DNA from 4 places in the Priestia sp. USM5 genome. Region 1 is predicted to be linked to each of the others. Evidence: riboswitches for the same ligand, from Rfam matches in the RefSeq annotation. Region 1 holds a riboswitch; each other region holds the start of a gene.
What was found. A riboswitch is a leader RNA that binds a small molecule or an ion and turns the genes downstream of it on or off. The one in region 1 is predicted to bind S-adenosylmethionine.
Positions count from the first base shown of each region.

Region 2: another riboswitch for S-adenosylmethionine. It lies ahead of ACWATA_RS17190 (trans-sulfuration enzyme family protein); the one in region 1 lies ahead of ACWATA_RS27350 (phosphoadenylyl-sulfate reductase).
Region 3: another riboswitch for S-adenosylmethionine. It lies ahead of ACWATA_RS18255 (hypothetical protein); the one in region 1 lies ahead of ACWATA_RS27350 (phosphoadenylyl-sulfate reductase).
Region 4: another riboswitch for S-adenosylmethionine. It lies ahead of ACWATA_RS28080 (5-methyltetrahydropteroyltriglutamate--homocysteine S-methyltransferase); the one in region 1 lies ahead of ACWATA_RS27350 (phosphoadenylyl-sulfate reductase).

Region 1 covers NZ_JBSGKN010000006.1:3,507-11,708, reverse strand. Annotated here, with positions in the region: gene ACWATA_RS27370 (YugN-like family protein) at 1-56, shown strand, start outside; gene ACWATA_RS27365 (potassium channel family protein) at 66-854, opposite strand; gene ACWATA_RS27360 (VOC family protein) at 922-1,305, opposite strand; gene cdaS (sporulation-specific diadenylate cyclase CdaS) at 1,403-2,029, opposite strand; SAM riboswitch class I at 2,342-2,444, shown strand; gene ACWATA_RS27350 (phosphoadenylyl-sulfate reductase) at 2,698-3,411, shown strand; gene cysP (sulfate permease) at 3,431-4,510, shown strand; gene sat (sulfate adenylyltransferase) at 4,563-5,714, shown strand; gene cysC (adenylyl-sulfate kinase) at 5,727-6,326, shown strand; gene cobA (uroporphyrinogen-III C-methyltransferase) at 6,418-7,197, shown strand; gene ACWATA_RS27325 (sirohydrochlorin chelatase) at 7,211-7,978, shown strand; gene ACWATA_RS27320 (NAD(P)-binding protein) at 7,959-8,202, shown strand, end outside.
Region 2 covers NZ_JBSGKN010000001.1:3,206,134-3,214,335, reverse strand. Annotated here, with positions in the region: gene ACWATA_RS17220 (YppG family protein) at 216-629, shown strand; gene ACWATA_RS17215 (hypothetical protein) at 661-807, opposite strand; gene ACWATA_RS17210 (CotG/ExsB N-terminal domain-containing protein) at 953-1,321, opposite strand; gene ACWATA_RS17205 (CotH kinase family protein) at 1,493-2,578, shown strand; gene ACWATA_RS17200 (hypothetical protein) at 2,721-3,800, shown strand; gene ACWATA_RS17195 (DUF2642 domain-containing protein) at 3,870-4,532, shown strand; SAM riboswitch class I at 4,699-4,816, shown strand; gene ACWATA_RS17190 (trans-sulfuration enzyme family protein) at 4,888-6,033, shown strand; gene ACWATA_RS17185 (trans-sulfuration enzyme family protein) at 6,017-7,198, shown strand; gene yoyC (protein YoyC) at 7,233-7,499, opposite strand; gene ACWATA_RS17175 (SIMPL domain-containing protein) at 7,562-8,202, opposite strand, start outside.
Region 3 covers NZ_JBSGKN010000001.1:3,415,166-3,423,367, reverse strand. Annotated here, with positions in the region: gene ACWATA_RS18275 (M48 family metallopeptidase) at 1-112, opposite strand, end outside; gene ACWATA_RS18270 (methyl-accepting chemotaxis protein) at 374-1,618, shown strand; gene ACWATA_RS18265 (GNAT family N-acetyltransferase) at 1,825-2,331, shown strand; gene ACWATA_RS18260 (amidohydrolase) at 2,379-3,533, shown strand; SAM riboswitch class I at 3,597-3,698, shown strand; gene ACWATA_RS18255 (hypothetical protein) at 3,767-4,009, shown strand; gene ACWATA_RS18250 (M20/M25/M40 family metallo-hydrolase) at 4,476-6,089, shown strand; gene ACWATA_RS18245 (VOC family protein) at 6,108-6,905, opposite strand; gene ACWATA_RS18240 (CotG/ExsB N-terminal domain-containing protein) at 7,053-7,448, opposite strand; gene ACWATA_RS18235 (GNAT family N-acetyltransferase) at 7,562-8,008, shown strand.
Region 4 covers NZ_JBSGKN010000007.1:47,045-55,246, forward strand. Annotated here, with positions in the region: gene ACWATA_RS28075 (catalase) at 1-529, shown strand, start outside; gene ACWATA_RS28080 (5-methyltetrahydropteroyltriglutamate--homocysteine S-methyltransferase) at 666-1,793, opposite strand; SAM riboswitch class I at 1,875-1,975, opposite strand; gene ACWATA_RS28085 (hypothetical protein) at 2,362-2,661, shown strand; gene ACWATA_RS28090 (FtsK/SpoIIIE domain-containing protein) at 2,674-3,807, shown strand; gene ACWATA_RS28095 (hypothetical protein) at 3,804-4,499, shown strand; gene ACWATA_RS28100 (helix-turn-helix domain-containing protein) at 5,508-5,723, opposite strand; gene ACWATA_RS28105 (hypothetical protein) at 6,191-7,732, shown strand; gene ACWATA_RS28110 (helix-turn-helix domain-containing protein) at 7,851-8,072, opposite strand.

The DNA.
Region 1 (8,202 bases):
ATATCAGCTTAGGAGAAGAGCTAATTAGAGAGGCAGAAGAGGCGCTGCTTCGGTAATTGAAGGGACTATTCTTTTCTTAAACTCTCTAATTTTTTTACAAAAATATGTTCGTACATGACCTGACTAATCAACTCGTTTGTTTTAATCATTTCATTTACCCCCAAATTTTGCGCATTTTGAATATGCTTTTTTGTTAACAGTTCAACGATGCTGTAAATAGAAGGGTTCAGTCCTTGCAGAGCGACTAGTGTAACAATAGTATTCATGTCTGCATATTCTTCTGTCTTATGCTGATCCGCAGTAATCAGCACTTTTTTTGCGTACCGAGCATTAGCAAGTTCTAATACCTCATAGTGAGAGGGACTTCCTTTAATAAAATGAACGCGATCACAAATCATGGGGTTTTTAGTCAGAGAGTCGTCGATAAGAACAATGTCTTCTTTATGAAATGCGTCGCGATAAGACTCTAGCACGAGTTTGGCGCGCTCATTCCACCCCACAACGATGAAGTGATCTTTTCCATAAAACTTTAAATTCCCTTCCAAATAAGCGCTCTCAGCGGAAACAGCAATTTTAGAAAGCGTGACAAAATAAGTAGTAATAAATCCCGTTCCAACCAGGACTAAAATAATTGCAGCTAACCTTCCAATCGTAGTGGTGGGAGCAAAATCACCGTACCCTATAGTAGAGATTGTAATAATAACCCACCAAATTCCTTCAAACACATTCCCAAACGTTTGCGGCTCTAGGAAATGTATAAGCATGCCGAAAAGTAAAACAAGGCAGCCGATAATAAAAAGAAGCCGCACTAAAATAGAACGACGAAAAAGTCGGAATAATAGCCATTCCATCATAAAAAAACCTCCAGTGATTAGTCATAGCCACAGTATGACCATTTTTCACTGAAGGTATAAGATATCTTTATCTTTTTACTTCGTAATATTCAATCCATTCTTTGTCTGGACCGTAGAAAAATAAGTATCTTGCTCCATTTGGCAAAGTTACAATGTTTTCTTCCACAAATGAAACGCCTGCTGATTTTAAACGCTCAAACTCCTCTTCAATTCCATCTACTGCCAGCGCAAAATGATGAACTTTACCTTCACTAGGTAAGCTTGAGTTATACCCTTGAATTAACTCTACGATTACATTGCCTTCTAAACCTAGAAAAGCTAGCTTCAAAGACGGATCGGTATGTGGTAGTGTTTCGATGAGCTCCAATCCCACTTTTTGTGTATAGAACTCAATAGATTCTTCTATATCCTTTACTTGAACGCCTACATGTTCAAATTTTAAAATTGCCATATGCATCACCCGTATCTATAGTATGTAAAAACTATGAAATATATTAAAGAGAAAGGATAGATAAGTCAAGATAGGGCTGCTTATCAGGAAAGGGCTCTTAAATCATATTTTTGCTGGAGTGAATAGGGTAGAGGCTTCCATCAAGCGCAAACGAAATTTTGCCTGTTTCTTCAGATACAACTAAAATTAATGCATCCGATTTTTCTGACATTCCAATGGCTGCACGGTGACGTGTTCCCAACTTTTTGTTCGTTGAAATAATAGACGAGAGAGGTAAAACATTAGCAGCTGAAATAAGCTGACTATTTCTAATTAGGACGGCTCCGTCATGTAAGGGTGTCCCTGGATAGAACAGTGTCTCAACTAGCGTAGCGCTGACAGGAGCTTGAATAGGCATTCCTTTTTGAATAAGAGGATCAACATTTTGTTCCCGTTCAATGACAATTAAAGCGCCGTGACGTTTCTCAGAGAGGTTATGAATAGCTAGGGATAGAGCAGCGTATTCAAATGTATAAGGCGATAAGTAATGGCGCAAGTAATAAGAGGCGGCCGTAGCTTGAACATCTTGAAATAACCTTCTCATCTCCTCAAAATCACATAAAATACAATGATCACTCGTGTCTAAATGTTTAATTAAATTAGAGGCTTCAGTTGAAATCTGCTGTAAATATGTTCGCACATTATTTTTAATTGTATCGTCTAATTGAAAGGGTTGTCTCTCCATCTTATATAGCTCCTATCTGTCAGTCAGTGTTATCTGTAATGTGTGCTAATGTGGGTGAATTATCCGTAAAGCTCATAAATCTGTTATTAATTTTATAGAGAGATTTTGTATTTTATTTAGCAAGAGAACATAAAAAGTCGAAAAAAAAGAAAGCGTTTTATAAACTGATATATTCACATTTGGGTTAAATTTACATATGTTGTTTTAAATAAAAGTATAGATATTTCTGTGAATTTAAAGTATAGTTTTCTTATCGGATATATAATTTTTAATGTTGACAAATATTCTAAATATGCTAAAATTTTTAAAAAATGCTTATCAAGAGTGGTGGAGGGATCTGGCCCGCTGAACCCCGGCAACCTGCTTAGCAAGGTGCTAATTCCAGCAAAGTGTGTATCATTTTGAAAGATAAGGTGAAAATTATTGCCTACCCAGTCTTTCAATACGGAAGACTTTTTATTTTGATATAGCGCAAGAGATATTTTGAGGAGGGACAACGATGACTGTAAACCCCGACTTAAAACAAACCTTTGAACACGCCGAAGCAAAGTAAGAATTAAATAGTTTCGCTGACTAGACACACTAGAGGCGGTTTTATCCAATTCTAGTGGGTAAAACCGTCTTTTTTTATTGGATAACGCGGATAACTAAGAATTGGAGTGGAGAAAATGGCAGACTTATATACGTACGAAAACTGGAGCGATACATTTCCAGAGTTCGACAGTAAAGATGAAACAAAAGGAGCCCTTTCAGCATTGCAGTGGGCGTATGATACCTACGGAGATTCAATTATTTATGCGTCAAGCTTTGGGATCGAAGGAATCGTGTTAATTGATTTAATTTCAAAAGTGAAAAAAGATGCTGAAATTGTCTTTTTAGATACAGGGGTTCATTTTAAAGAAACATATGAAGTGATTGATGCAATTAAAGAACGCTTCCCTGATTTACGTATTCATATGAAAAAGCCGGATTTAACTCTTGCAGAACAAGCTGAAAAACATGGAGATGAGCTTTGGAAGAGTCAGCCTAACCTATGCTGTCAAATTCGAAAAATCATTCCGCTAAGAGAATCCCTTGCTCCTTATGATGCGTGGATTTCTGGTTTAAGACGCGAGCAGTCTGAGTCTCGTGCCAACACGAATTATTTTAATAAAGATGAGAAATTCAAGAAGGTGAAAGTTTGTCCGTTAATTCATTGGTCATGGAAAGAAATTTGGCGTTATGTGTATAAGCATGATTTGCCATACAACAAACTTCATGATCAAGGCTACCCAAGTATCGGCTGTGAGCCCTGTACCGCACCTGCCTATAATGTAGACGATTTACGTTCAGGAAGATGGGCAGGTACACAAAAAGTGGAGTGCGGATTACACGAATCTTAAATACGAAAGAGCTGAATAAATGATGCTTTTATATGTTGCCTTTATCATTGCGCTTTTTTTTGCAATGAATATTGGGGCAAGCGGTGCAGCAGCTGCTATGGGCGTTTCATACGGCTCCGGTGCAATTAAAAAGCGAAGAGTGGCCCTGTTCATCTGTGCTGTAGGAATTGTGCTCGGAGCTGTTACCGGAGGCGGTGAGGTGGTAAAAACCATCAGTTCAGGTATCATACCTGAAAAACTGCTGTCAGTAGAATTAGTTATTATCATTCTGGCTGCTGCAACGCTGTCACTCTTTTTCGCGAATTTGATTGGTATCCCTCTATCAACAAGTGAAGTAACAGTTGGCTCAGTTGTTGGAGTAGGGGTAGCTTATCAATCTCTGTATGTAGAAAAACTTTTAATTGTGATGTCTTTTTGGATTATTGTTCCGCTAGTTTCATTTGTTATTGCTTTTTTGATTGGGAAAGTGATAAAGCGCAGAGCGCATAAAAAAGAAGCAGAGGGAAAGTGGAAAAGAGTTTTAACGATTTTAGTTATTGCAACGGGATTCTTTGAAGCCTTCTCAGCTGGAATGAACAATGTGGCAAATGCTGTCGGTCCTCTAGTAGGAGCTGGATTAATGGATGCTACAACGGGTGTCATAGCAGGAGGATTGGCGGTGGCGCTCGGAGCTCTTTTACTAGGAGGCCGAGTTATTGAAACAAACGGAAAAAAAATTACTCGCTATTCTGTAGGAGAAGGCTGCATTATCTCGGGTACTGGTGCTTCTCTTGTTACAGTCGCTTCACTGTTTGGTTTGCCAGTACCGCTTACACAGGTCACTACGTCTTCTATTATTGGAATAGGCGCAGCGAAAACGGGATTTACGAAAGAACAGCGCGAAGTGGTCATTCAAATGTTAAAGGTTTGGGTGGTATCCCCTGTATTTTCACTCGTAATCTCATATGTTCTTGTGAAATTAGTACTTGAAAGCGACTTATATTCATTTGTGGTGCTAGCTAGTGGATGTATTGCTACAGGAGGTATTCTAAGCTTAGCTAGAACGACTAGAAGAAAAAGAGCAAGCCTGCAGTCGGAAAAAGAAAAAATGACTGCGTGATTCAAGTACTTTTTATTATATTGTGTTAATTACTTAAGGAGGATTTTACAAAATGGCAACAATTCAAGCACACGGTGGAGAATTAATTAATTTATATCAACCAACATATGACTACACGTCACTAACAAAAGAAATTGAAGTAGACAACATGGCTCTAAGCGATTTAGAACTAATTGGAATTGGTGCTTATAGCCCAATTACGGGGTTTTTAGGAGAAAAAGATTATCAATCAGTTGTTGAAAATATGCGTCTAGCAGATGGAACTGTATGGAGTATTCCTATTACTCTTCCCGTAACAGAAGAGCAGGCTAAAGAATTAAACATTGGCGACAAAGTAAAACTAGTTCAAAGCGGTGTGACATATGGTGTTTTAGAAGTTTCTGAAGTATATACGCCAAATAAAGAAAAAGAAGCGGAAAATGTGTACCGCACAGCAGAACTGGCCCACCCTGGTGTGAAGAAAATGATGGAACGCCCAAATGTATATGTAGCAGGTCCAATCGTACTTGTAGAACGTACACCTAAAACGCGTTTTGAAAAGTATTACCTAGATCCAACTGAAACAAGAGCAGCATTTGAAGAGCGCGGTTGGAAAACGGTTGTTGGATTCCAAACTCGTAACCCTGTTCACCGTGCGCATGAGTATATTCAAAAAACAGCATTAGAAATTGTAGACGGCCTGTTTTTAAATCCACTTGTAGGAGAAACAAAGTCAGATGATATCCCAGCAGATATCCGTATGGAAAGTTATGAAGTACTTTTAGAGAACTATTATCCTAGCGATCGTGTAGCTTTGGCAGTTTTCCCTGCTGCAATGCGCTATGCTGGACCTAGAGAAGCTATTTTCCATGCAATGGTTCGAAAAAACTTTGGATGCACGCATTTCATTGTAGGCCGTGACCACGCTGGTGTTGGTGACTACTACGGAACATATGATGCACAAAAAATCTTCAGTAACTTTACGGCAGATGAATTAGGAATTACACCTTTATTTTTTGAACACAGCTTCTACTGCAAGAAGTGTGAAGCGATGGCATCAACGAAAACATGCCCTCACAGCAAGGAAGATCATATGATTCTATCTGGTACCAAGGTACGTGAAATGCTTCGTAACGGAGAAGTGCCACCAAGCACATTCAGCCGTAAAGAAGTAATTGAAGTGTTAATTAAGGGATTAGCAAAACAAAAAGTATCTTCAAAATAAGGAGCGGTTGAAGTGAGTAAATCAACAAACATTACGTGGCATGATGCTGGAATTACAAAACAGGAAAGACGCGAGCAAAATAATCATCACAGTTTTGTATTATGGTTTACGGGCCTTTCGGGTTCAGGTAAATCTACCGTAGCAAACGCAGTGGCAAAAGCGCTTTTTGATAAAAATATTCGCAATTATGTATTAGATGGTGACAATGTTCGTTTTGGCTTAAACAAGAATTTAGGGTTTTCTGCTGAAGATCGTACAGAAAATATTCGCCGTATCGGTGAGGTTTCTAAGCTGTTCGTAGACAGCGGTCAAGTGGTACTAACAGCATTTATCTCTCCATTCCAAGAAGATCGCGCTCAAGTGCGTGAGATCTTAGAGGGGAATGAATTTTTGGAAGTATACGTAGAGTGTCCGTTAGAAGAATGTGAAAAAAGAGATCCAAAAGGCCTTTACAAAAAAGCAAGAAGCGGAGAAATCCGTGATTTTACAGGAATTGATTCTCCCTATGAGTCACCTGCTAATCCTGAAGTAACAATTAATACAAGCACACAGTCTGTAGAAGAATGTGTACAAACTGTTATTGAATATTTATCTAACCGAAAATTCATCTAAATGACAGCGGACTTTGTCCGCTGTTCTAATTCAAATTAAAATTTGGGAGCGCTGCGGAGACGTGGAAATGATGGAAGGGTGAAAGGCATTCATGGGGAAAGTATATCTAGTCGGTGCAGGACCAGGAGATCCAGATTTAATTACATTAAAAGGGTTGAAAGCAATTCAGCAAGCAGATGTTATCTTATATGATCGTTTAGTGAATAAGGACCTGCTGGAGTATGCTAAAAGTGATGCTGATATTATTTACTGCGGAAAGCTTCCAAACTACCATACCCTCAAGCAAGAAACAATCAATAACTTTTTAGTGAAATTCGCTAAAAAGGGGAAAATTGTAACGCGCTTAAAAGGCGGAGATCCATTTGTTTTCGGACGCGGAGGGGAAGAAGCAGAAGCTCTCGTGCAACAGGGCATTTCATTTGAAATTGTTCCAGGAATTACATCAGGTATCGCAGCTGCTGCTTATGCAGGAATCCCTGTCACTCACCGGGAATACAGCGCAAGCTTTGCTTTTGTAGCAGGACACCGTAAAGACAGCGAGCATGATGCAATCAAATGGGATAGCCTAGCCAAAGGTGTAGATACTCTTGCCATTTATATGGGAGTGAGGAACTTACCGTACATTTGCCAACAGTTAATGGAACATGGAAAAACCTCAGCTACGCCAATTGCATTGATTCACTGGGGCACATGTGCGGACCAGCGCACTGTAACTGGAACTCTTGGTACAATTGTTGATATTGTTAAAGAAGAACAAATTGAAAATCCCAGTATGATTATCGTTGGTGAAGTTGTAAATTTTCATGACCGATTGAATTGGTTTGAGAAGACTGGACAGCATTACTATTCGTATGCACAAGAAGCTTACTAAAGAGGTTGATTATATGGATGCAGTTTTATATGTTTGCCATGGCAGCCGCGTAAAAGAAGGCGCTGATCAGGCAGTTGCTTTTATTGAAAGATGTAAAAAAAATCTAGATGTACCGATTCAAGAAGTTTGTTTCCTAGAGCTAGCTTACCCTACTATTGAACAAGGATTTGAAGCGTGTATTGAACAAGGTGCTACTCGTATTGCCATTGTGCCGCTGCTGTTATTAACAGCTGCCCATGCAAAACATGATATACCTGAAGAAATACACAAAGTATATGAACGCTATCCACAAGTAGAAGTACTGTACGGAGAACCGTTCGGCGTAGACGAACGAATTGTTGATATCTTAGTAGAGAGAATCAATGAAACCAATGTGGATAAGCATGAAGATTCGATGGTATTGCTGGTCGGCAGAGGAAGCAGTGATCCTGCTGTAAAAAAAGATTTTAACGAAATAGCTCAACTGCTAAAAGGTAAAGGAGCTTTTAAAGAAGTGAGCACATGCTATTTAGCTGCCGCTGCCCCTAATTTAAAAGAAGGCCTGCACCTTGCTAAACAAACTTCGTATAAGCAAGTATTCGTTCTCCCGTACCTTTTGTTTACCGGTATTTTAATGAACGAAATTAAGGAAGAGTTGGAGCAGTTATCAACAGATGACCAGCAGTTTATCTTAGCAAACTACCTAGGTTATCATGATGGACTTGCACACATTTTAAGTCATCAAGTAAAAACGTTATTATCGAGTAGAGGAAATCAATACGATGTATACCGTTATGCTTGATTTAAAGGGTCGTTCGGTCTTAGTAGTTGGAGGCGGAACAATCGCAACTCGTAGAATTAAAGGTTTTTTACAAGAAGGAGCAGCCATTACAGTGGTTGCTCCAACTGTTTCAGCTGAAATAAATGAGTGGGAAGCTAAGAATCAGCTGTGTGTAAAAAGAAAAAAAGTAGGAGAAGAAGACTTACTTAATGTTTTTTTTATTGTTGTAGCTACAAATGATAAAG
Region 2 (8,202 bases), on a different contig from region 1:
ATCCCCATTTGTGCCACTACGTATAGGTAGTATCACTTGTTCTTATCGTACCATATATTTAAATAATCTCGTTTTTTTGAAAAATTTAAACTTTCGACAGAAACCTACATATTTTTGAATGCGTTCCCCAAAAGTACAAGTAGACGAACGTCACCTCTTATTTCTGCATACATACTATATATTATGTAATATTAAAAAGGAGGTATTGATTTTGCATGTATACAAGTAAGCACTATCCGTATTATGAGCAACATCAACCAGAACGTTTTGATTTAAGTCAGGTACATCCATTTCCACAGTATCACCAGCAGCCATGGACGGAAGCTTATATGCCGCAACATCCGTACGCTCAGCAACAAATGCCTTTTGGCCCTCAGCAAATTCCCTATATGAACGGAATGTACCAGCAGCCCATGTACAACAATGCAGGTGCGCCTTTTAATCCATATCCTAAAGGTCAGCAGCAAAAGCCTCAGCCATCTCAATTTCAGTCGTTAATGTCTCAGTTTAAATCGAGTGATGGCAATTACGATATGAACAAAATGATGAATACTGCGGGACAGATGATGGGAGCCATGAACCAATTAACATCCTTAGTAAAAGGGTTTTCCGGGATTTTCAAAGTATAAGGACTAGAAGTTGTTTTCTAGTCCCAGCTTATTATTTTTTCTGTTGATTTTTCAAATAGTTTTCTCCAAGAAGTGCAAATACTTCATTGTAGGTTAGTCCAGACTGCGCATTTAAACGTTTGATCTCTTCGACATCTGTTGTTGATGAAGTTGAAAGTTGATGTTTGTTTTTTTTCATAAAACCTCTCCTTTTCTATGTAAAATGAATAACGCTCCATCTTAGTATATTTCCAAATGTTCCTCTTCTATAAGTGGAAAAAAACGCCGAAGACACTCATGGCTCTTCGGCGTTTTTTTTCAATAAAGATGAGTGTTTAGGGAAATTAAGAACGGCGAGAACGACGAGTGCGGCGAGTAGAACGACGAGTGCGGCGAGTAGAACGACGAGAACGGCGAGTAGAACGACGAGAACGGCGAGTAGAACGGCGAGAACGGCGAGTAGAACGACGAGAGCGGCGAGTAGAACGGCGAGAACGGCGAGAACGACGAGAGCGACGAGTAGAACGGCGAGTGCCGCGAGAAGAGCGACGAGTACCGCGAGTAGAACGGCGGCTACTGCGGCCAGTGCTACGAGAAGAGCGACGCTTTCTTGTTAGTGGACCAGCAGTTGGCTCTTGAAACATAAAAGATTTCAGTTCTGTACATTCTAGGGCTTCAGCAGCTTCTTTAATTTTTTCAGGTGTAATATGCAATACAAAAACCTCCTTGTCAATTGGACTAGGTCTTGCATTAATAGAATACGCGCTAATGCTTGTCCTTGATATGAGTCAAAAGTGGAGTTTGCGCAAATAGTTGATGCTGCGGGGTATCATGGAGAATTTACCCTTCATATACTTTAATAATTGAAGAAAGGTGGTCGAATCATGAAGCAAAAAGAAATCCCTCAATACGCTCTGTTTGTGAATGTAAAAGATTTAAAGGAAATGCAAAGAGATATTTGGTCAGAAGAAGCGGTTCAGGCAACGATGAAGTTTAACAAAAAACGCTACGATATTGATTTGCTCCTAAGAGGCTCCCATATTCGGAAGATGAAGAAAAAGTCATATTATATTGAATTTTATTCTCCGAAAATATTTCAGCGCGCCAAAGAAATACACCTAAACGCTGAATACAAAGATCCATCGCTTATGCGCAACAAATTGTCCCTCGATTTTTTCTCTTCTTTAGACGTTTTATCTCCCCACTCTCAGTTTGTCACTCTTAAAATTAATGGGAAAAATGAAGGAATATATCTTCAGCTCGAATCGGTAGATGAACTATTTTTGAAAAAAAGAAATTTAGCGGATGGATCCATATTTTATGCAGTGGACGGAGATGCTAATTTTTCTTTGATGAGCGATTTGGATAAAAGGCCGAAAACAACTTTGTTATCTGGATATGAAAATAAAGCAGTGAGAGAAGGGGATGCGGAAAAATTAGAAAAGTTTATATTTAATCTTAATACGTGGACAAATACAGAATTCGAACAGAATATTGAGAAGTACTTGAACGTCGACCGCTACTTATCTTGGTTAGTCGGTATTATTTGTATGCAGAATTACGACGGTTTTGTCCATAACTATGCGCTCTATCTAAATCATGAAAGCGGGCGCTTTGAACTGATTCCATGGGATTATGATGCAACTTGGGGAAGAGATGTAAATGGAAAAGTAATGGAAGGAGACTATGTCCGCGCACAAGGATTTAATACGCTTACAGCTCGCTTACTGGCGGTGAACAGCATTAAAAAGCGATATATTCAAAAAATGAACAATGTTCTAAATAATCAATTTACGATAGAATACATGAAACCAATCATTTATCAACTGCATGAGTATATTGCTCCTTATGTATTAAAAGATCCTTACGTAAAAGATAACTTGGAGCAATTTTATAAAGAACCCGAATTTATGCTGTCTTTTATAAAAGAACGAACAGCGTATATTAAAAATAACATTTTGACTTTTTAAAAAGAGATAGATTTATAGGCAATTTATAGGCAACAGTGGATTTTGTTAATAATAGGCAAATGCAGGAAATCAATAGCTGTACATGATACGTATATATACATTATGAATGACCAATAAGGACAATTAATAAGGAGGAAAAATAATGAGTAACTATTACTACGACCAAAATCAAGACCAAACTCAAAATGCCAATCGTAGTCGCGCTCGTAAAGTTCAACAATCTGAAAGCACGGGCTACTCTGCCCACTTTAAACCATTAAAAGGGAGAGTAGTAACTGTCTATCGCGGGGGGCCTGAATCTAAAACGGGATATTTAATCGACGTTCAATCAGATTATTTAACGCTTGCTCTTGAAACAAAACAAAATAACAACCAGCAAAATAATCAGCCGGCGCAGCTTATTCCACAACAGCAATATACATTTATTTATTACCAGCTCGCTCATGTTAAAAGCATTACAGAGGATACAAAGTCTAATTCCGCGCAAACATTTTCTGGATTTAATAGTGAAGTAGAACTGCACAGAGCCAACACATTTGCAGGCACTTTATTATTAATGAAAGATAAACAAGTGCAAATAAATCAAGGAGGGCCAGAGAAAAAATTGGGTAAGATCCTTGATGTATTAGGCTCATTTGAATCTGCGTATGTCGTATTACTAACAGAAGATGACGGCGTCGTTTATATCAATGTAGAGCACATAAAGAGTGTAAGTGAAGTTGTAAGCAAAAATACGCCTGTTGTTCCGCAAAATCCATTATTAGTTGAAGAAACACCTGAGTATATTAAAGCGAAAAGTTTCAATGAACTGTTTGAAGAGTTTTCGCATAGATGGGTAGCTATTAACGGTGGAGGGCCAGAGGCCGTAGAAGGTGTGTTAGTTCAAAGTCGCAATGGGAACTTTACTCTTGTACAAAATAATCAAGTTTTACGTTTACAACCAAGACACGTAAAAACCATTGCCTTAGGATCAAAAGGATCTTTCAAGCAAAATGAAGAAAATTCTGAGCAAAATGGAGATACAAATGAAGAAGATTCTGTGCAAGAATCAACTACTGTAGATAGAACCGGAGGTCGCACGGATGGCCGTACTGGAGACCGTACCGGAAGACGTACAGGAGGTCGCACAGACGATCGCTCGGGAGGACGCCGTACGGGTTCACGCTCTTCAACACCAGGTGAAAAAGTTATTAAAACGAAAAATTATCGTTGGAAAGCATGATGAACTGGAACATAAAAGGTGCTTATAAAGCACCTTTTCTATCATATAGGAAAAAGGAGGAGAATGAGTATGAGTATGAATCATTATATCGATAAAATTGTTGAAGTCGATATATCAGGTAAAACATCGTTTGTAGGAAAACTTGTTGATCTCGGGTTAGATGTAATGGTTTTATATAATGGACATGATTATTTGTATATTCCTCTTTTACACATACATCGCTTGCGAGAGGTTTCAGAAGAAGATTATACACCTTTACGAACCATAGAAGAGAACTTAATAGAAGAAAGCCAGCGGATTTCTTATCGTAATATTTTACAGCAGGCAAAAGGAAAATTTATCGAAATTTATGTAACAGGAGGAAAATCATTGCATGGCTATATTACAAGCGTGCTGAATGATTATCTTGTGTTTTATTCTCCAGTGTATAAAAATGTCTTTGTTTCTTTACATCATTTGAAATGGCTTACCCCTTATAGTAATGAGTTAACCCCTTATTCTTTAAGTGACAAAGAGCTTCCAGTAAGGCCTGCCTCTGCACCTTTTGTCAGAAACTTTGAAGAGCAGCTTAAAAAATATGAAAATCAACTGGTCGTATTAGATTTAGGGGATCAATCAGAAAAAATTGGCGTACTTAAAGAAGTTTCTACTAATATTGTTGAACTAATTACGGCAAATGGAGAAAGTATGTATTGGAAGTTAGCTCACGTAAAATCTGTGCACTTGCCTTAGAAAAAGAGACCTCGGTGTCGTCTCTTTTTTTATGTACTTATCAGGACAAGTATATTGAATAAACAAATGAGATGATTTAAATTTTTTAGAAAATTATGTTGACAATAAAGAAAATCTTTATTAAAGTTAGTAACAACAAACGTTAACCACCAACAATTATATAGAACTCTTATCAAGAGTGGCGGAGGGACTGGCCCTGCGATGCCCGGCAACCATCAAATGAAACATTCATTTGAACGGTGCTAATTCCTGTGGAACATCAGTATTGTTCTAACAGATGAGAGAAATCGTGTATAAACGAACACTCTTCCATCTGTGAAGAGTGTTTTTTATTTTGAGTTAAGGAGAGAAATAGATGAAAATTGAAACTTTATTAGTTCGTTCAGGAGTAGGTCGTGACCCTTCAACAGGTTCTATTACAACACCCATTTACCAAGCATCAACATTTGCTCATCCTGCTTTAGGGCAAAGTACAGGATTTGACTATGCACGTACGGCAAACCCTACTCGTACGGCATTGGAAGAAGCAATTGCTGCTTTAGAAAAAGGCGAAGTAGGAGTAGCATTCGCTTCAGGAATGGCGGGTGTAATGTCAGTTTTAGCGCTATTTAAAAACGGAGATCATTTAATTGTATCAGAGGATTTATACGGAGGAACGTACCGAGTACTAAATGAAATCTTTTCAGAGCAAGGAATTACTGTTTCGTACGTCAACACAGCCCATCTCGAGCAAGTAAAAGATGCGCTTCGTCCCAACACGAAAGCTTTATTTATTGAAACACCTACAAATCCAATGATGCACGTGACGGATTTGCCAGAAGCAATTGCGTTAGCTAAACAGCATGATTTGCTTACTATCGTTGACAATACATTCATGTCCCCTTACTATCAGCGTCCTTTAGAGCTTGGAGCAGATATTGTGATACATAGTGCAAGCAAATACATTGGGGGTCATAATGATGTAGTTGCTGGTCTTGTAGTCGCTCGATGTAGTAGCTTAGGAGAAAAAATTCGTTTTTATCAAAATGCAGCTGGGGCAATCTTAGGTCCACAAGATAGCTGGCTGTTATTGCGCGGTATTAAGACGCTAGCGCTTCGTATGGAAAAACATAACGAAAACGCACTGAAAATTGCAAATTGGCTTACTGCTCATGATCTCGTGGAAAAAGTGTATTACCCTGGTCTTGAAACACATCCGGGCTATGAAATCATGAAGAAACAAGCAACTGGATTTGGAGGCATGATTTCTTTTGCTGTCTCACACCCTGACATCGTGTCAGTACTTTTAGAAAATGTTAAAGTTATTACATTTGCAGAAAGCTTAGGAGGCGTGGAAAGTTTAATGACATTCCCAGCTCGTCAAACACACGCTGATATTCCTGAGGAAATTCGAAATCGTGTCGGAGTAACAAACTGTTTACTTCGATTATCAGTTGGAATTGAGCACGCAGATGATTTAATTAAAGATTTGAAGGAGGCATTTGATGCATACCAACAATAATAAACATAGATTTGGTACGAACTTAATTCATGCAAATACAGGAATTGACGGTCATTTTGGAGCGGTTAACGTACCTATTTATCAGGTATCTACATTTAATCAAGAAGATGAGACGAACAACGGCCGCTATGACTATTCTCGTTCAGGAAACCCAACGCGTGAGGCTTTAGAAAACACTATTGCTCAGCTAGAAAATGGATACGCTGGTTTTGCTTTTTCATCAGGTATGGCTGCTATTTCATCGGTGTTATCTATTTTTGAATCAGGAGATGAAATTTTAGTTTCACACGATACGTACGGCGGGACATATCGTGTATTAACACGATTATTTTCAAAGTTTGGTATCAAAACAACTTTTGTTGATACAACGAAGGTTGAGAAAGTAGAAGAAGCTATCACAAAAGATACGAAGGCTATTTATATCGAAAGCCCTTCAAATCCATTTTTACAGGTAACGGATATTAAAGCAGTAGCAAGTTTGGCGAAGGAGCACAATCTCCTTACAATTGTGGATAACACGTTTTTAACACCTTATCTACAGCAGCCGATTGACCTTGGTGTAAATATTGTCATTCATAGTGCTACAAAATATATCAGCGGCCACAGTGACGTCATTGGCGGTTTAGTTGTAGTAAGCGATGAAAAGCTAGCGGAAGAAGTAAAGTTTGTACAAAATGCTTTTGGTGCTATCTTGGGGCCACAGGATTGTTTTTTACTGCTTCGAGGCATTAAGACATTAAAAGTTCGTTTAGATCAGCAGTTAAAAACAGCGCTGCAGTTTGCAAAGTGGCTTGAAGAACAATCTCTAGTGAGCCGTGTATACTACCCAGGCTTAAAAAGTCATCCGGACCACAAACTCATTTCAGAACAAGCAAATGGATATGGAGCTATGATTTCTTTCCAAGTGCAGGATGAAGAAGTAGCACGACATATTTTACAAGGAGTCAAATTAGCTTCAATTGGCGTTAGTCTAGGTGCAGTTGAATCCATTCTCACGCATCCTGCAACAATGTCTCATGCAAGTATCCCAAAAGAAGTACGTGAAGAAAAAGGAATTACTGATTCACTTCTTCGCCTTTCAGTAGGGCTAGAGGAATTCGAGGATTTGAAGCAAGACTTTAACGCTGTTTTTCAAAGCTTAGAAAAAAAAGCGTTAATTAAATAAAAAAAGGACTTCCATTAAGGAAGTCCTTTTTTTGTTATATACAGCTATCTAAAAGGTTTGTGTATAGGGACGTAAGCGCAACTTTTTCATCAGAGGAAAGACTGCTGTTTAGAATTCTTTTTATGCCAAGATGATATTTTACATACGGTGTTTGCCGAACGCGTGGATGAGTCATTTCATCTTTTAAATCTTTCAGAATGGCTTCGTGAAGCTGATCTTCACTTGTCAGGGCTTGTTTAGAAGCGAAAGAACGGTTCAACCATAGGGTCTGATAAGCTGCTAGTAAATGTTCAGAAGTCATTGTGCAAAGAGCTCCTTTAGATTAGTTTCTTCATTATAATAATCTATAGTTTATCATAAGTATTAATACGTGTACGTAACTTTTACAGAAGCGGATACAGTCAAGGACTGAGCTTGGATAGGGGGAGAGGCTGCTAATAACTTAGGCGAGGAGCCAGATGACTGATAGACGGGGCCTTCTTCGATTAAAATGGGGATTTGGTTAATAGGGAGCTGCAGCGTGTTGGCAATGGTAAAGGCCTTTTCTTTAGCGTTAAGCAAAGCTTTACTTATCGCTTCTTGTTCATATTTATCATCATTTGTAACGTGAAATTGAAGATCTTGCGCTACGTTGGCTCCGCTTGAAAACGTAGCGTTATAAACATCGCCAGCTTGTTTTACATCTTGTACTCTTACTCTAAACAAATGCTGTACTTCGTATCCTGTAAGAGTCGATTTTCCATCGCTGTAATCATATTTAGGATTTATAGTGAATGAAGCTGTTTCAATTTGCTGGTCATTGATTCCAAGTTTTTGTATCTCTTGCAGCAGAGTATTTGAAACAGCTGAATTTTCTTTTAAGGCTTCTTGAACGTCTCGGTTTTCCGTGCGCGTTCCAATCGTCATGGAAATTTCATTTGGAATGGCTGAAGCACTTCCTTCACCAGTTACTTTAATTTCTCTATTTTGTGTATCTGCGCGCAGTGGCTGTGTAGGTTCATAAG
Region 3 (8,202 bases), on a different contig from region 1:
TAATAACTTTTACCCCTTCTTTGTCACAAATTTGCACCGTGATATCGGTTCTATTTGGAACGACTTCAATTTTGTAGTCAATTGTTTGATTGCCTGTTTGATACGTATACATAAAATTTTTCGTACTCCTTTCTACAAATCTTCATTTTATAAGCAAAGGTAGAGTTTGGTCAAATGAAAGAATAATCAGACAGTTATCAACTGCTGTTGCAGCGCCTTGCAGGAAGATATGTATTCCAATATTTAGTGGAAAAGCGCCAATAATAATTGTTTCAATTCTTCTTTAGTTTTTACAAAAAAATATAAAAATATGCCGATACTACTAATATAGATTAGACATTCTATGTCTTTAGATTGTATAGGGGATGAAAAAATGAAAAAAGCTTTTCAAAGTTTACGCATGAAAATGCTATGTATGATTGCAGCCATGATGGCCATAACATCTACTGTAATTGAAGTAACCAATTATTATCTTATTGTGAAACAAGAGCAAGCAGCTTCGATTACGCTAGTGATTACATTTCTGTTTGTTTCTTTTACAACTACCGTGTTCTATTTTATCATACGTCGCTACATAATTGCGGTTGAAAATTTGTCAAAAACAATGAAAGGGATTTCAAACGGCGATTTATCTGTAGATGTTGTTCCTTTGAAAGGGAAAAATGAGATTAGTACACTCATATCTTCATTTAATGAAATGATGACTCACATGAGAATACTGCGTCAGAAAATAAGTAAAACAAAGAGCACGGTCAGTCATTCCTCAGAGCAATTGCTTGTAAGCATGGAGGAAACAAAAACAGCTGTGACAGAAGTTACGATGTCTATTCAAGAAATTGCTGCGGGTTCTGATAAGCAGTTGCTAAGTGTGGTTGAAACCGAGCAGGCTATGGTGGATATGGCCAAGCTGCTTCAGAAAATGACTGATCATTCTTCAAAGGTACAACAATCGATGAACAGAGCCTCTGAACATGCTTCTACCGGAAATGTTGCGGTGAAAGATGTGACGAATCAAATGAATAAAATCTATGAAACCGTTAAGATATCGACCAGTGAAGTAAAGGGACTCGAAGATCGTTCCGCAGAGATTGGCCGCATTATTAATACGATTACAAGAATTGCTGAACAAACAAATCTTCTTGCGCTTAATGCTGCTATTGAAGCTGCAAGGGCTGGAGAACATGGAAAAGGTTTTGCTGTAGTGGCAGGGGAAGTACGTAAGCTAGCGGAAGAATCTAAAACGTCCGCTATACAAATCAGTCATTTGTTAAAAGAAATTGAAGTACAGGCAAAGCGGGCTTATCAAAACATGGAAGTGAATACGGAAGAAGTCACGCTTGGTATTGCCACTGTCGAAGATGTAACGCAACAGTTTTCCACAATTATGGAAGATGTCTTTGCCGCTCAAGAACAAATGAACAAAATGACAAAAGCAACAGGAGAGATTGATGGGTATTCGTTCAAAGTAATGGAGTCCGTCATGACCCTTTCGGAGGTTGCTAAACAAGCAGCTGCTTACGCTGAAGAAGTAGCTGCGGCTTCACAAGAAGAGTTAGCATCTATGGAAGAACTTGTGATGTTGGCAGCTAATTTAAAAGCTACGGTAAGTGAGTCCTGAAGTCTATCTTGATATGTACGTAATACGCGCAGTTTTCTGCGTGTATTTGTTTTATTTATATCTTTTATAGAAAACGATAAATAGAATTGACACGTTATCAAAGCAGTTGTATAGTGAGTACGCAAGGCGGCAGTCCGCCTTTTTTAATTCTTAGTAAACTTATAAGTTAAATAAAATATTTGAGTGCTATATAAGGAGACAAAGAGATGAAAAATGAATTCCGTTTGGCAACAAATGACGACGCGGATAACTTATTGAACTTAACTCTACAAGCATATAAGCCTATTCGAGAGCTAGGCATTCCTTTCTTAGCAGCTACTGCTGATCTTGCCCTCGTTAAGAAAAATATTTCTCAAAACCTTTGCTATGTATATGAAGAAGATAAAAGAATCGCTGCAACTGTATCTATACGAATGCCTTGGGGAGAACATCCAGGTCCGTTTGCTGTTCCGCATTTTTGGTGGTTTGCAGTGGACCCGTCGCTTGCCAGGAAAGGCGTTGGATCTAAGCTGCTGCATCTAGTAGAGGAAGAGGTAATAAAGAATACGTTTAAATCGCCAGGTGTGTCTTTAGGAACAGCAAAAGAACATCCTTGGTTAGTTGAGATGTATGAACGAAAAGGATATGTTCAAGCTAAAGAAAAGCACCTTGCACAAGGCTATACGACCGTATTTCTTTATAAAAAATTCAATGAGGTACACTCTTTGTCGTAAAAGATAGAGAAGTGGTCTAAATTAAGAAATGTGAAAGAGTGATAAATATGACAGATCAATTACTACTAAATACACTAATAGACATACGCCGTGAGCTGCACCGGTTTCCAGAGCTTTCAATGAAAGAATATGAAACAACTAAACGTATTAAAAAGTGGTTAAAGCACTACGATATTTCTATAGCGGATGCATTCCATTTAGACGTGGGAGCAGTAGCGGAAATTGTGGGAGGAAAGCCGGGACCTACTATCGCTATTCGAGCTGATATTGATGCGCTGCCAATTGAAGAAAAAACCAATCTGCCATTTGCTTCTGAAGTGAACGGTGTTATGCACGCATGCGGACATGATTTTCATACGGCTTCTATAATCGGAGCAGCCATTCTTCTCAAAGAGCGTCAGCAGGAGCTTTGCGGTACGGTTCGATTTATCTTTCAACCGGCCGAAGAAACGGCTTCTGGGGCAAAAATGCTCGTTGAAAAAGGTGTGCTCGAAGGAGTAGAAGCGATATTTGGAATGCATAACAAACCGAATCTTCCTGTAGGAACCATTGGTGTCAAATCGGGACCTTTAATGGCAAGCGTTGATCGTTTTGAAATTGACGTCAAAGGAGTAGGCGGTCACGCAGGTATTCCAGAAAAAACAGTAGATCCGATTGCTGCTGCTGGTCAAATTGTTACTAGTTTACAAACCATTGTCAGCCGTAATCTCAGCCCATTTCAAAATGTTGTTGTCAGCATAACTCAAATCCACGGAGGGAGCTCGTGGAACGTCATTCCTGACAAAGTAACGCTTGAAGGAACGGTGCGTACCTTTCAAGAAGAAGCGAGAGAAAAAATACCGGCTCTTATGAAACGAACTGCTGAAGGGATTGGAGCAGCTTTCGGCGCTTCAGTAGACGTTAAATGGTATCCGTATCTTCCTGTAGTAAACAATGATGATACGCTGGAAAAATTGGTTATTAACGCTGCAGAGAATCTTAGTTATCAAGTCGTAGAAGCTGAACAATCGCCTGGAGGAGAAGATTTTGCCGTATATCAGCAGCGTGTACCAGGATTTTTTGTATGGATGGGTACGGCTGGAGAATATGAATGGCACCATCCTTCTTTTTCATTAAATGAAGAGGCATTACTTGTAGCAGCTTCTTATTTTGCTAATCTAAGCTTTGACTTTTTGAATTCATTCCATTACCACAAAAATTAAAATATTTTTATTTTTCTATTTACGCGGATGGAATTGTTTGATAAAATAAATTTTAAATTAAAAAAGTTATCACGAGTGGACGAGAGATCTGGCTCTTTGACTCCACAGCAACCTACGAATGTAAGGTGCTCCTACCAGCAAAGCATGTGCTTTGGGTGATAAAACGGGTGAAAAACTCATTTTGCATCAAAGCAAAATGAGTTTTTTTTATTTTTCTAAAAGGAGAGGGTTTTATGAGTCATACAGCAGTTGCAGCACATACAGGAGAGAAAGCATTAAAGGAAGCCGTAAAATTATTAGGAAAGCATTATCAAGTAGCTTATCGTGAATTAGAAACATTTTATGAAATTGTGGTCGAAAACCATGTTCGTACATATGCTGTAGGCATAGATATTAAAGATGTACAAAAAGCAAATGAACTAGAAATTTATTCATCATGCTGTTCCAAGCTTGAGCGAGTAGGCTGTCTTTTATAGAAGTCTGCTCGCGCCTCTATTTTTAAAGTGTTTTTAAATAGAAAGCATGTTTTTTGACAATTGAAGAATCTGGTGGGTATAATCATTACTCACTAGGTTTCAAAATTAATCATAAATTGTCGAAATTTTTACACAAATTAAAGGTTACATTCGAAATGAATTGTGGTATGTTATAAAACAAGAATATTTTATGAAAGGAGCATTGAAATGGAAATGTCTCTTGAACATGGAAACGATGCAGGAAGCGAACAGCTTATTGATCGTATCCTAGACTTTTTAGAAGATGACGAAAAGTAAAAAAAAGAGTGTGCGGTGCTAGCCCTAGCCGCGCACTCTTTTTTTATCATGTGCGTCAAGGAAGCGCATACTATGATACATAGGGATAGAATGAAAGGGTCTCTGTCAAAGGGATTGACGAATCGTTTTGTTTGATGGAAAATTTAGAAAAAGGAAAGAGATGAAGGGTATGTCGAACAAAACATCTTTGTATCAAACAAAAGAACAGTTAAAGAAGCTTGTAAGCGAATTGGTTTCTATACCTAGCGTGACAGGAACGATGGCAGAAGTGGAAATGGCTGAATCGATAGCGTCGTATTTATTGAAGCTGCCTTACTTTCAAAAAAACGAGCAAGTTGAGCTTCATTCAACAGGAGACGGGCGATCGATTGTCACAGCTTTTGTTGAAGGGAAAAATACGAATAAAACAGTTGTATTAGTCAGTCATTACGACGTAGTGGATGTACAAGATTATGGACAGTGGAAAAAGGATGCTTTTCACGCTGATACGTTAACGAGTACTTTTTATAATGATATGGAACAAGTTCCGGCGCACGTACAAAAAGATATGATAAAAGGAGACTGGCTTTTTGGCCGAGGAACGATGGACATGAAAGCAGGTATTGCTCTGCATATCAGTATGATTGAACGAGCATGCAACGGAGAGTTTGACGGAAACATCCTGCTTCTGTCGGTACCGGATGAAGAAGTAAATTCGCTCGGAATGAGAAAAGCAGTGCCTGTTCTTTTAGAACTTGCGTGCAAACATCAGCTGGATTTTTCTCTCATGCTAAATGCAGAACCAGTGTTCAGCCGCTATCCTGGTGATCAAACGAACTATGTGTACTCAGGATCGATTGGCAAGATCATGCCAAGCTTTTTGTGTTATGGAAAAGAAACTCATGTAGGGGAACCGCTAGCTGGTTTGAATGCTAATTTACTAGCTTCTTATTTAACAACAGAAATAGAACTAAACGTTGATTTTTGCGAAAAAGTAAGAGATGAAACGAGTCCACCTCCTACTGTGCTGATACAAAAAGATTTAAAAGAAGAGTATTCCGTTCAAGTTCCGCACTCTGCCGTTGTATTATTTAATTTATTTATGTTAAACCGCTCTCTTAAAGAAGTAACAGATCTGCTGTTGAAATCGGCTGACAAAGCGGCTTTGAATGTAAAAAAACATTATAATAAAGCTGCTCGGCAGTACGCTGTGGGAATGGAGGGTTCATCCCTTGACGTGAACGTATGGACGTATGAAGAACTTTATACTCATGCAGTCAAACAGCACGGTGAAAAATATGTGCAAGAAATGGAAGCGGCACTTTTGGCACAAGAAGATGATGACAGAAATAAAACCATTAAATTAGTAAACTCTTTAGCTGGTTTATGTAAAGAAGCAGCTCCGATGATAGTCTTATTTTTTACGCCGCCTTTTTACCCGGCCGTTTGTTCACATGATGATCTCTTTGTACAAAAGATTTTGTCAAACGTACAGGCAACTGCCAAAGAGCAATTCCAAGTGGAGCTAGTTGAACAAAGTTATTTTGGCGGAATTTCGGATTTAAGCTATGCCAGCTTGCAGCACCCGCTTCATACATTTAACACGTTAGTAGCCAATATGCCTCTATGGAATAAAGGATATCATATCCCGCTAGAAGAGCTAGAGGAGCTGAAGATGCCGGTGCTGAACATTGGACCGCTGGGAAGAGATGCGCATCAATGGACCGAAAGATTAGACGTTCAGTATTCCTTTGAGATTTTGCCTCACTTCATTTATCAAGCTATAAAAGAAGCACAGAAATAAACATCCGCCCGCGGATGTTTATTTGTTGAATTTAAAAGAAGCTCCTTGTACGGTAATTTGTTGCGGTGTTAGAGCGTGATCCAATTCAACCAAAAATGGACGCTCTCCAACTTTTTTTAATGTATCGTGGACAACACCTTGTGTTCCGCTGCAAAAAATAAGGTTTCCTTTATTGACATATAGTTTTTGACAACGTGCATCAAGTAAAGAGTCTTTGTAGCTTTCGCCAGCCTGAACGTCCAGCAGTTTTGTCCATTTGCTGATGGATTCTTCAAGGTTATGTACAGCACAGTAAATGTTTTTTAGCTGCAGCTGACCGGCTTGATGGGAAGAAAGAGCAGCTAGCTTTGGCTTGCGTTTTTCTTCTGGTTCACCCCACTCAATAAAGAAAGGAAAAGGGAGGGCATCATGGTCATCTTCAATAAAACACATTTGCCATTGAAGTCTTTCTCCATCATTAGTTTGACGAGACCCCGCTACAGGGCCTTTTACAGTGTAGCCCTTGTCTTTCAGCTCGGTTATGAGCAAATCCATATCATCTGTACGAAGGGCAAATCGCCCAAAATGACCAAACGGCGTATGTTCGTTAACAAGCTGCTGAATAAGATCATTATCTGTAACTGTTTGAGCTAATGCGATATCTGTAAGCCCAAGCCACTCAATATAGCTCAGGTGAAAATAAGCCAACGTGTTAAAAGTGCCCCATTTTTCATGGGTACCGCCTTTAATAACATTGATTCCGTATTCGTTTAGTTCTTTCTGAGCTTTAATAGGATCAGGTGAAAAATGAACAAGATGATCAAAAGATAAGTGCATGGGTAGGCCTCCTTTTAAGAGAGATTCTTTCCCACTATTATACTTTGTTTTCTTTTTTAAGAAGAGTAAAACGAATGATTATGTAAAATAAAAATCTTGAAAAAAGCAAGCCGCGTATATTTTAGACTCGGCTTGCTTTAGAGTTAGTTAGCGACGGCAGCCATGCCCTTTAAAGCAGCAGCCAAATGATTTATTAAACCATGGATATGAGCAGCAAGGTGAACCGCAGCGACAGCGGCGACGGCTAGAACGGCGAGTAGAACGGCGAGTAGTGCAGCGAGTAGAACGGCGAGTAGTGCGACGAGTAGAACGGCGAGTAGTGCGACGAGTAGTGCGACGAGTAGTGCGGCGAGTAGTGCGACGAGTAGTGCGACGAGTAGTGCGACGAGTAGTGCGGCGAGTAGAACGGCGAGTAGAACGACGAGTAGAACGACGACGAGAACGTCTGTGAAGAGCAGTTGGCTCTTGGTACATAAATGTTTCAAGCTCAGTAGAAGCAAGTGCTTCTGTTGCTTCTCTAATTCTTTCAGCAGTGATATGCATATAAACACCTCCTGGCTAATTCGGTACATAATACAATATGTACAAGGAAGGTGTTTGGATATAGTGAAAACATGGAATTTGTCTAAATTTGTGAAAGAAATGGAGTGGTTTTCATGCTTCAAATCCTCGAACATCAAAGAGTGGATATCGCTCTTCAAATAGTAGCTGTGCAAGTAGAAGCTTATCAAGAAGAAGCAAGGCTCATTAGCTTTTCAGATATTCCTCAGCTTACAGAAAGCAAAGAAGATGTTATGAAAAGCAAGGAAGTGTTTATCGGAGAAATAATTGAAGGTAAGCTAGCAGGCGTGCTGTCGTTTGAAAAAGAAAATGAGCGATTAACGATTTGCCGCCTTGTTGTGCGTCCTCGTTACTTTCGAAAAGGAATCGGAAGCCGTCTTTTAACATATGTACTTCAAAGATATTCAGAATGTGAGTGTATGGTTTCCACAGCCGAAAAAAATACACCTGCGATTAAGCTATACGAAGCTCATCGGTTTTCAATTATAAAACACACTGCAGCTGCGGATAATCTTGTGTTAGTAACGATGAAAAGAGATTGAGACATAGCTAGATTAATCCAAAGACTAACAAATTGGCTACATGAGCTAGTAGGAATCGGCTGTTGATTTCCCTACAAGGCTTCGCTTTCCGCAGGAGTCTTCGCCTTGCCCTCCAATCACCAGCTAGAAGTACCTACATACATGAAACTTACGTTTACCATAGCAATAAAAAAATCCGAACGCGTTGGATTCTC
Region 4 (8,202 bases), on a different contig from region 1:
TGCACCGAAAGTGCCTATTCATACGAATCAGCAGCGCGGTCAAATGGATATTCGTGACCCAAAGGAATCTGGGGATAATCCACATATTAATTATGAGCCTTCAATGCTTGGTGGCTTTCAGGAAGAAAATAAGAAAGACCGTGTTCCACATCAACCAACGTATAATGCAGCCGCAATGAGTGCACCAATTGACCGTCCTAACGATTATGGGCAGGCAGGTCACACATACCGTAGTTTTGAAGATTGGGAGCGCGATGAATTGATTAAAAATCTATCGGATGCACTTGCTATTTGTGATAAACGAATCCAAGAAACGATGATTTCTCATTTTACACAAGCTGATGAAGAATATGGTCGACGTGTGAAGAAAGGTATTGAAAAGAAACTACACGAAATGCAGGATATGAAAAATACAAGTGAGGTACCTGGTCGTAAAGCAGGTAAATCAAAATATGGACAAGGTACATTAGCTGCAAATGAAGCAACAGAAGATGCTGTAAAGAAAAGTCACGAAGTCGATCCTTATTAAGTGAATTGCTCCATTTTAAAAATAGGGAACCGACGTATGGGTATAGTATAATCTTAAGGGAATACCTTGCCTAAAACCTCATGATTTAAAAGATACCTCTCCTAATTGACAGGAGAGGTATCTTTTAAATCATTCTTTAGTTATTTGTCCAGACATCTTGAGCGATTTGAATTACGTGATTAATTTTATTCCATTGCTCTTCTTCTGTTAATTCGTTTCCTTCTTCTGTACTCGCAAAGCCACATTGAGGACTCAATGACAAGTTTTCTAGAGGAATATATTCACTTGCTTCTTGGATTCTTCGCTTAATGACTTTAGCATCTTCTAATGTAGGGAATTTAGATGTTACCAATCCTAATACAACGGTTTGATTGTTAAGTGTAAAACTTTTTAATGGTTCAAAATCTCCTGAACGGTTATCATCATATTCAAGGAAAAGTCCATCTACATGTAAGTTAGCAAAGATAGCATCAGATATAGTATCGTAGCCACCACTTGTGATATACGTAGATCTAAAGTTTCCACGACAAATATGCATCGTAATGAGCATATCTTCAGGCTTTTTAGAAATAGCATCATTTAAGCAACTTACTCGATTATCGATAATGTCTTTTACATCCATACCAAGCTTCTCAACAACCGCATTGATGCGTTCTTCAGAAACGAAATCAATCCAGGACGTATCATCTAGTTGTAGATAACGGCAGCCTGCGTCGTAAAAGGCTTGAATAGCTTTTTGATAAGCAGCCACAGTATCATGATAAAATTGATCTCTGTTTCCCTTGTAATATGTATCTTCTTGAATTCGAGTAAATAACATGTTTGGGCTTGGAATTGAGAATTTAGCAACTTGGCTTCCATCACCATGTCGTTCAACAGCTTCTTTTAAAAACGTGAAGTGTTCCACCATATAATGGTGATCGAAGTCCACTTTACCTACTACCTTAATTGCGTTATTTTTGGTTTTTGCACCTTTGAATTGGCTGATATATTCTGTTTCAAACTGCTCCACACCTTCTAAGCCTGATAAGAAGTCCAAATGCCACCAAGAACGTCTAAATTCACCGTCCGTGATCGATTTAAGACCCAATTCAATTTGCTTCTGAACAAGCTTTTCAATTTCTTTGTCCTCTACAGATTTTAAATCAGCTTTATTAATTGTACCATTCGCATACGCTTTTCTTGCTTCTTTGAGGGGAGTTGGTCGTAAAAAACTACCTACGTGATCAGCTTTAAATGGAGCCTTCACTAATGTCTTAGTCATGGTTTTGTTTCCTTCTTTCTTTTCAAAATAAAAAACCTCTTCTTACAAATAAGAAGAGGTTAATAATCGTTATGGATTCTCTTCTTATCTTCAAGCAAATTGCTACTGGAATTGGCACAGTACTTTAACAGTCTGTTGCCGAGGCTTCCTAGGGCCAGTCCCTCCACCTCTCGAGATAAGAATATTCAATTTATTTAACTAAAAAAAGGTTACACTTGTTTTCTTAGGTTGTCAACAAAAATTCGAAAAATCAGAAATAATACACCTCTTACCTCATTACTTCCTCATTACCTACTGCAGCAAGGGTTCTTTGTTATTTTTCGATTGGACAGGCAAGCTTACCGCAGTAGCTACATAGTATCTAAAGTATTGTAACTCCGTTATCTAATCAGTAGCTAGTTCAGTATCGCTACCCCATTAATACAAGCTTTATAACCCTGTTGAAGCCATTTGTGGAATCTGTAAGGGAGCTGAGCCGAAGAGGCGAAGGGGGCGACCGGATGCCTTGAGCTGAAAAAACAGGTACGTCAAAAGCAAAAAAATTAAAAGAGTGAAAGAAGGTATCAACATGAGAAAAACAAAAGGATTTACCTTTCCAAAAATCTTTTCTCCACCTCACAAACCACCTCTTACGAGACCTCGTCCCCTCAAGGCTTATTCCTTTGTTCCTTTTAGTCCACTAGCCCTGCTTGACCCCACTATTTTGACCATAGGAGGCATTGTCTTAGGAATTGCGATCATCGAACGAATACTAGAGCGATGGGGTGTCATCGATCTTGTTGATCAGTTCGCAAAGGTGATGCGGTTTATCTTACCTGTCACCTTTTATGGGGCCTTATTTTACTTCTTTGCGACATTTATGTTTTGAGGAGGGTTTCAAATGTTTGAGAAACTAAAATTACGTGGAAAGCTTATTAAAGCGTTTCGTACAGCAGAGATTTATCGAGTCATAAAGCGTGGGGATCGTACCTCCTATCAATTTCCGAAGATCCATCGAATCGATCATCAGAACACCTACACTCGGTATGCTTTTTCCTTACTGAATGGGATTGATCCTGAACTTTTAAATAAAAAAAGATGGGCATTACGACAAGTATTAGGCAGCAATATTGAAGTGAATGGCAGCTTAAAGAACTTTAGTATTACCGTTCATCACAAAAGCCTACCTAAGATGCTCAATTATAAGTATGAAGTCATTCATCCTCATATTGAGAAAATGGAGCTCCCAGTATGCATTGGTCAAGATATCTATGGAAACCCTGTTTCATGGGATTTTGCGGATTTGGAAACCTTACTGATTTCTGGCGAAATTGGAGCTGGAAAAAGCAGTCTCATGCGTGTCATCCTCACCACGTGGGTGAAATATTCCTCTCCTGAAGACTTGCGCTTAGTCTTAGTGGACCTTAAACGAGCCGATTTGGGCTTATTTCATGAGATTGACCATGTGGATGCGCTTTGCTTTGAAGCAAAAGACATGCGAAAACCTTTTGCATTATTACGAGCTGAAATGTATCGAAGAGGCGATTTATTGTTAGAGCATGGCGTAACACATATAAGCAGGCTTTCATTTAAGCTTCCTCGGATCGTTGTGGTAATTGACGAAATGTCCATCGTGAAGAAAGAAACAGATCTTGTAGAAATGATCCAACAGTTTGCCAGCCAAGGTCGTGCATTAGGTGTTCATACGATTATTGCCATGCAGCGTCCCGATGCAGATTTATTAAATTCAGCATTAAAGGCCAACTTACGGGTACGGATATCTGGTAGGCAAGCTGATGCAACCAATGCCAAGGTTGCCGGAGTGATTGGAACAGAAGAAATCGATGCTGCGGCTAGAGGCCGTATGAAAATAAAAATTGACGAAGTGAAGGAATTTCAAGCGTATTTCTTAGATGAAGAAGCGTGTAAAGTAATGCTTTCTCCTTATAAAACACGCATAAAAGACCCTGAACCTCAACTGGAGGTCGTACCACAGTCTATCTTTGGATTATTAGAGAAGGAGGAACAGCGATGAGTTTCCGTTTATCTCAACGTGATAAAGACATCATTGGGTTTATCAACCAGTTTCGAGCCGTAGATCGAGACTCGTTGGTTGAGCTGTTCTTTAAACAGCTGAAATCGCCTGTAAATGCGTGTAATAGTGTGATGGTACGTTTATATCGATTAGGGGTAATTGAACGCACTCAGCAGTATTCTCCAACCGTCTATTTGCCTGTGGATGCAAAAATCAAAAAGAACTCTCAAAAAATATTACATTTCCTTTCTATCTTGGATGTCTATAAACAAATGTGTACGTATAGTGTGCCTAAGAATGTCATTGTCGAAGATAAGCCCACCGGACGAAAAGGAGGGATTGAACCGGATCTCTTTTGTATTTTTAAAGGATCTCCTTTTTGGATTGAAATTCAACGAAATCAGTATTCAGAACAGAAAATGCAAGTGAAGATTAACCTTTATGAAGAGTTTTTCTTTTCGGATGAATGGAAGGCATTGCATTGGCAGCCAGAGGACCGATCAGCTATCTTCCCTTCCGTTATTTTGATTACGCCTGTTCGTTACGCGGTGTCTTCAGAACACATCCGAATCATACAAGTAGCAAGTATTCATGAACTTATGGAGAAATATAAAAGTTCTCATAAAAAACAAAGGGAAGAAAGACCAAAAGTAGTATCATCGTCAAATGGAATCAAAATTAACTTAACATAGGAGACTAAGAAACTATGTTTTCTAATAAAAAAGAAAGCTACCCCATCGTTGCAGGACAGGTAGCTTTTGAGGGAATTCATAAACTAATTTATAAAAAGTCTGAATAATTTTACAATAATTTTATAAATAAATCAATATAAGATGATCTTGAAGACATATATATAACGTGCACTTTTTATACATCCTCCTCCCACTTGGGTATCGAGTAAACGCAGTCATATCAGGGATGTATAAAAAGCTGCATATATGTAAACTAGCTACTTGGTGTCTTGAAATAAAAAAGTCCCATTGATATTACTCAATTTATAGAAGGAGCTCCGTATATCATATACAGCCTGAAAACAGAAAAAACAACTGGGCCCGTTCAGTTGTTTTTTCTGCTACATTTATTTGATTAAAGGATGGAAACTTTACAGCTTCTTGAGTAGTTTGTTCATAACATGTGAAATTATTCAATCTAGTAGACATAACAAAAATAGACAGAATATTTCAATTAATTAGTTTACTTTGTAATCGCTTTCATTTATAATAAGGGTAGGTTGGATGGCATGAGTGGCTGTCATAGTATTTAGCGTAGGCGGGGCTGATACGAGAGAACAGGGCATAAAAGAAATGTCCTTTTTTATTTTCATGAAAAAGGTAAAAATAACATTTGATAATTTAAGTCAGGAAATATAACAGAATGATGGTTTTTTTATTCTAATTATGTAAAATGAAGTTGTGTAGAATCTACATAAAAAAGAAAGGATTATCTTTGGGGATAAGGTAGTCCTTTTTTTATTGGTTCGAAAATTACACAAATATTTATATTTTCAAAATATTAAGTGATGACATTGATCATCATAGATAGTAAGATATAAGTGGTCAGCCTAACGGTGGGTTCACGTTTGATAACCCAAATCATGCTTATAGGAAAGAGCATTTCTCATTTGAGAGGAATGCTCTTTTCTCTGTATAAGAAAAAGCAGGCTTAAGCCTGCTTTTGTAGCCTTAGAGGCTATTTTATAGTTAAGAAGTACGTATTAGTTCTTGTGAGGATTCTTGATACAAATTCAGAAACTGTTGAACAGCTTCTGTCATACATGATGTATTCCACTTCTTTAAGATACTTCTTTTTTGATTCTTAATCGTGCACTCTTCTTTATGGAAAATGTCTTGTGTTGCTGAAATAGAATGACCATCAAGAGCAAAGACTTCTTGTTCTGCTTGAGTTATTTGATTCATAAATACTTTCTATTCCAGGGTTTTACATTCTTTTTCTTCATTCTTTAGCCCAGCAACTTCACCAACTAAATCAGACGCTACACTCAAGATATTTTCAATACCCATTAATAGTTTTTCGCTTTTATCCATGATAAGGCCCTTCTACTTTTTGAGGGCAACCTATGTTATAATAAAAGTCCGTTACGTACTAAGTTTTGACATCGGGGTGCTTTCCTAGCCGGGAAAGTGCCCTTTTTCATTTTATTTTGTTTGGACTTGGATTGTTTATAATAATGTTTGATCAAGAATCTTGTATATAACAGGATTTTTTTGTTTGATAGTAAACCCATTTCATTGACTAAGAAATAGCTGAGAAATACACTCGTTGGATTTAATTTATCTAACGAATGCTGTTTCGTTGTTGCTATATTAGGATTCGATGAGTTTTTAACGACTTAAATGTTCATCATGAAGAAGGAGAGAATTGAATGGTTACAACAAAAAACCAAAAAAAGATTGCAGTAAAAGATCTAGAAACTGATACAACAACTGTTGAACAGCTAGCGTATTATCGAATATTAGCCCCACTAAAAGTTAGATCACTCTTATCTCATCTTAATTCAAGTGAAAAGAAATCTATTTCCTTTGATTTTAAAAAAATGAAAAATGGGGATTTAGATCCTTTACGTCACAAATTTATAGAAGAGGTAGACAAACAGCAAACAGGCTTTACTGAAACATCTGAAAACAAAGAATCTACGGCTTACAAAGTAGATTTTGTTAACATGCAAAAGGAAGCTTTTAATTTATTTGAAGAGATAATTCACGTATATGGTATCCTAGACGACGGTATTAGGTTACCAGTGAAGGAAGCTAAATCAGATGAGTTAAACGAAGTGGTTTACATGAACAGTGAATCCACCCTTGTTACTTACCAAATCATTGAAACAGAGAAAGGATTCAAGGTCGTTATAGAAGATACTTTAACGTTGAATTTTGATAGGAGAAAGAAATATGGTCTATTCCATCTACAAAAAGTAAAAAGCCTCGGTTCCTATATGAAATGTTTGCGATTAATAAACTATTACATACAGCGCAATAAGTTTCCTTTTCAATCTTTACAGTTATCTGGTGGAACATTAAATTTAAAGGGACATCTCGAAGAAATTGAGGAAGAGATTGAATCTTACAAAGAACTGATAGATATCTGTACTCAAATTGGAATAAGTGAAGATTATATATTCGATGATAAAGAAGATTTACCTTCCCTATTCAATGCTATAATCAATATCTTTAAAAATAAACAATATAGCTTGCTTAATATTCGTCAAGAAAAACTGAAAAAAACGGAGATAATCAATATTGGACTTTCTAACTATGTAAAACTATCATTAGTGTATACAGATGGATGTTTCCTTAACCTTTATAGTGAAGAAGCGTTAAAAATAATGGATAGACCTTCGTCTATAACAGATGTAGCTAGTAACCAAAGCCAGGATAATATTGAGCCTGTTATATTACCTGATAATCAGGGGAGTTATGACCACAAAGTAAGTATGTTTGCTTCTCAGAAAATTGAAGGAATGGTGAAAGATACAAACTTTGATTTTGACATAGTAAAATTATCTTTTGCCGATGAACATCATGATATACAAGCTGACTTAACAATTACTAGTTCTTTAGAGTATATAGACTTTTATGATAAAACCCTCGATGAAAATTATTTAGAGCTTGCTCTTGATCTAAATCAACGATACTTAGCTAAGTATCCAAAAGATGAAATTGCAAAAGTTAATGTTTATCTTATTAAACTCAAGCAAGGCCATAAATTATCAGAAGATGAACAAAATGATCTTTATAACATACAAGTAAGAGCAGAAATGAATAACGAGCAAACAATATGTTTTGCATGTGAGGTTTTGTTGAAAAATAAGACAAAAGCGAAGAGAATATTTGCTACTCTTCCTGGTGAAGAAAAAGAAGAAATCATGGAATTTCCAATTTACCGTTTTTATCAAAACTTGGAGTAGTATGCTCATTTTCCTCTGTATATAGATTGCTAATAAACTTTTATAAAAGCTCCCTTTTATATTATAAAGTTCTTTGTCCTTAATACAATAAATAAGCCCTATTTACCCACAATAGGGCTTATAAATTAAAAAAGTCTTCTACTTTTAGTTTTGGGTCAATTTTTTTTAAGACATTCATAATTTTCTTAATCGTGGTACCTGATGGGATATAATTTGAATCATTATAAATCTTGCTAACTGTTTTTCTATCCATCTTAGTTACTTTAACTATTTCCGTTTGATTATAGCCTTTGTTCATTAAGTATTTTCCTAATTTACTCTTTTTGGTTATCTTAGGCATGAGAGCACACTCCTTTTTATAAAGGATTGACACTTTCAAAAAAAATATTCATTTTAGGGAAAAAATTCCGCAATAAAATTTATTTACAGCATATAATAAACTATAAAATAAACAATATATAAATATTGCT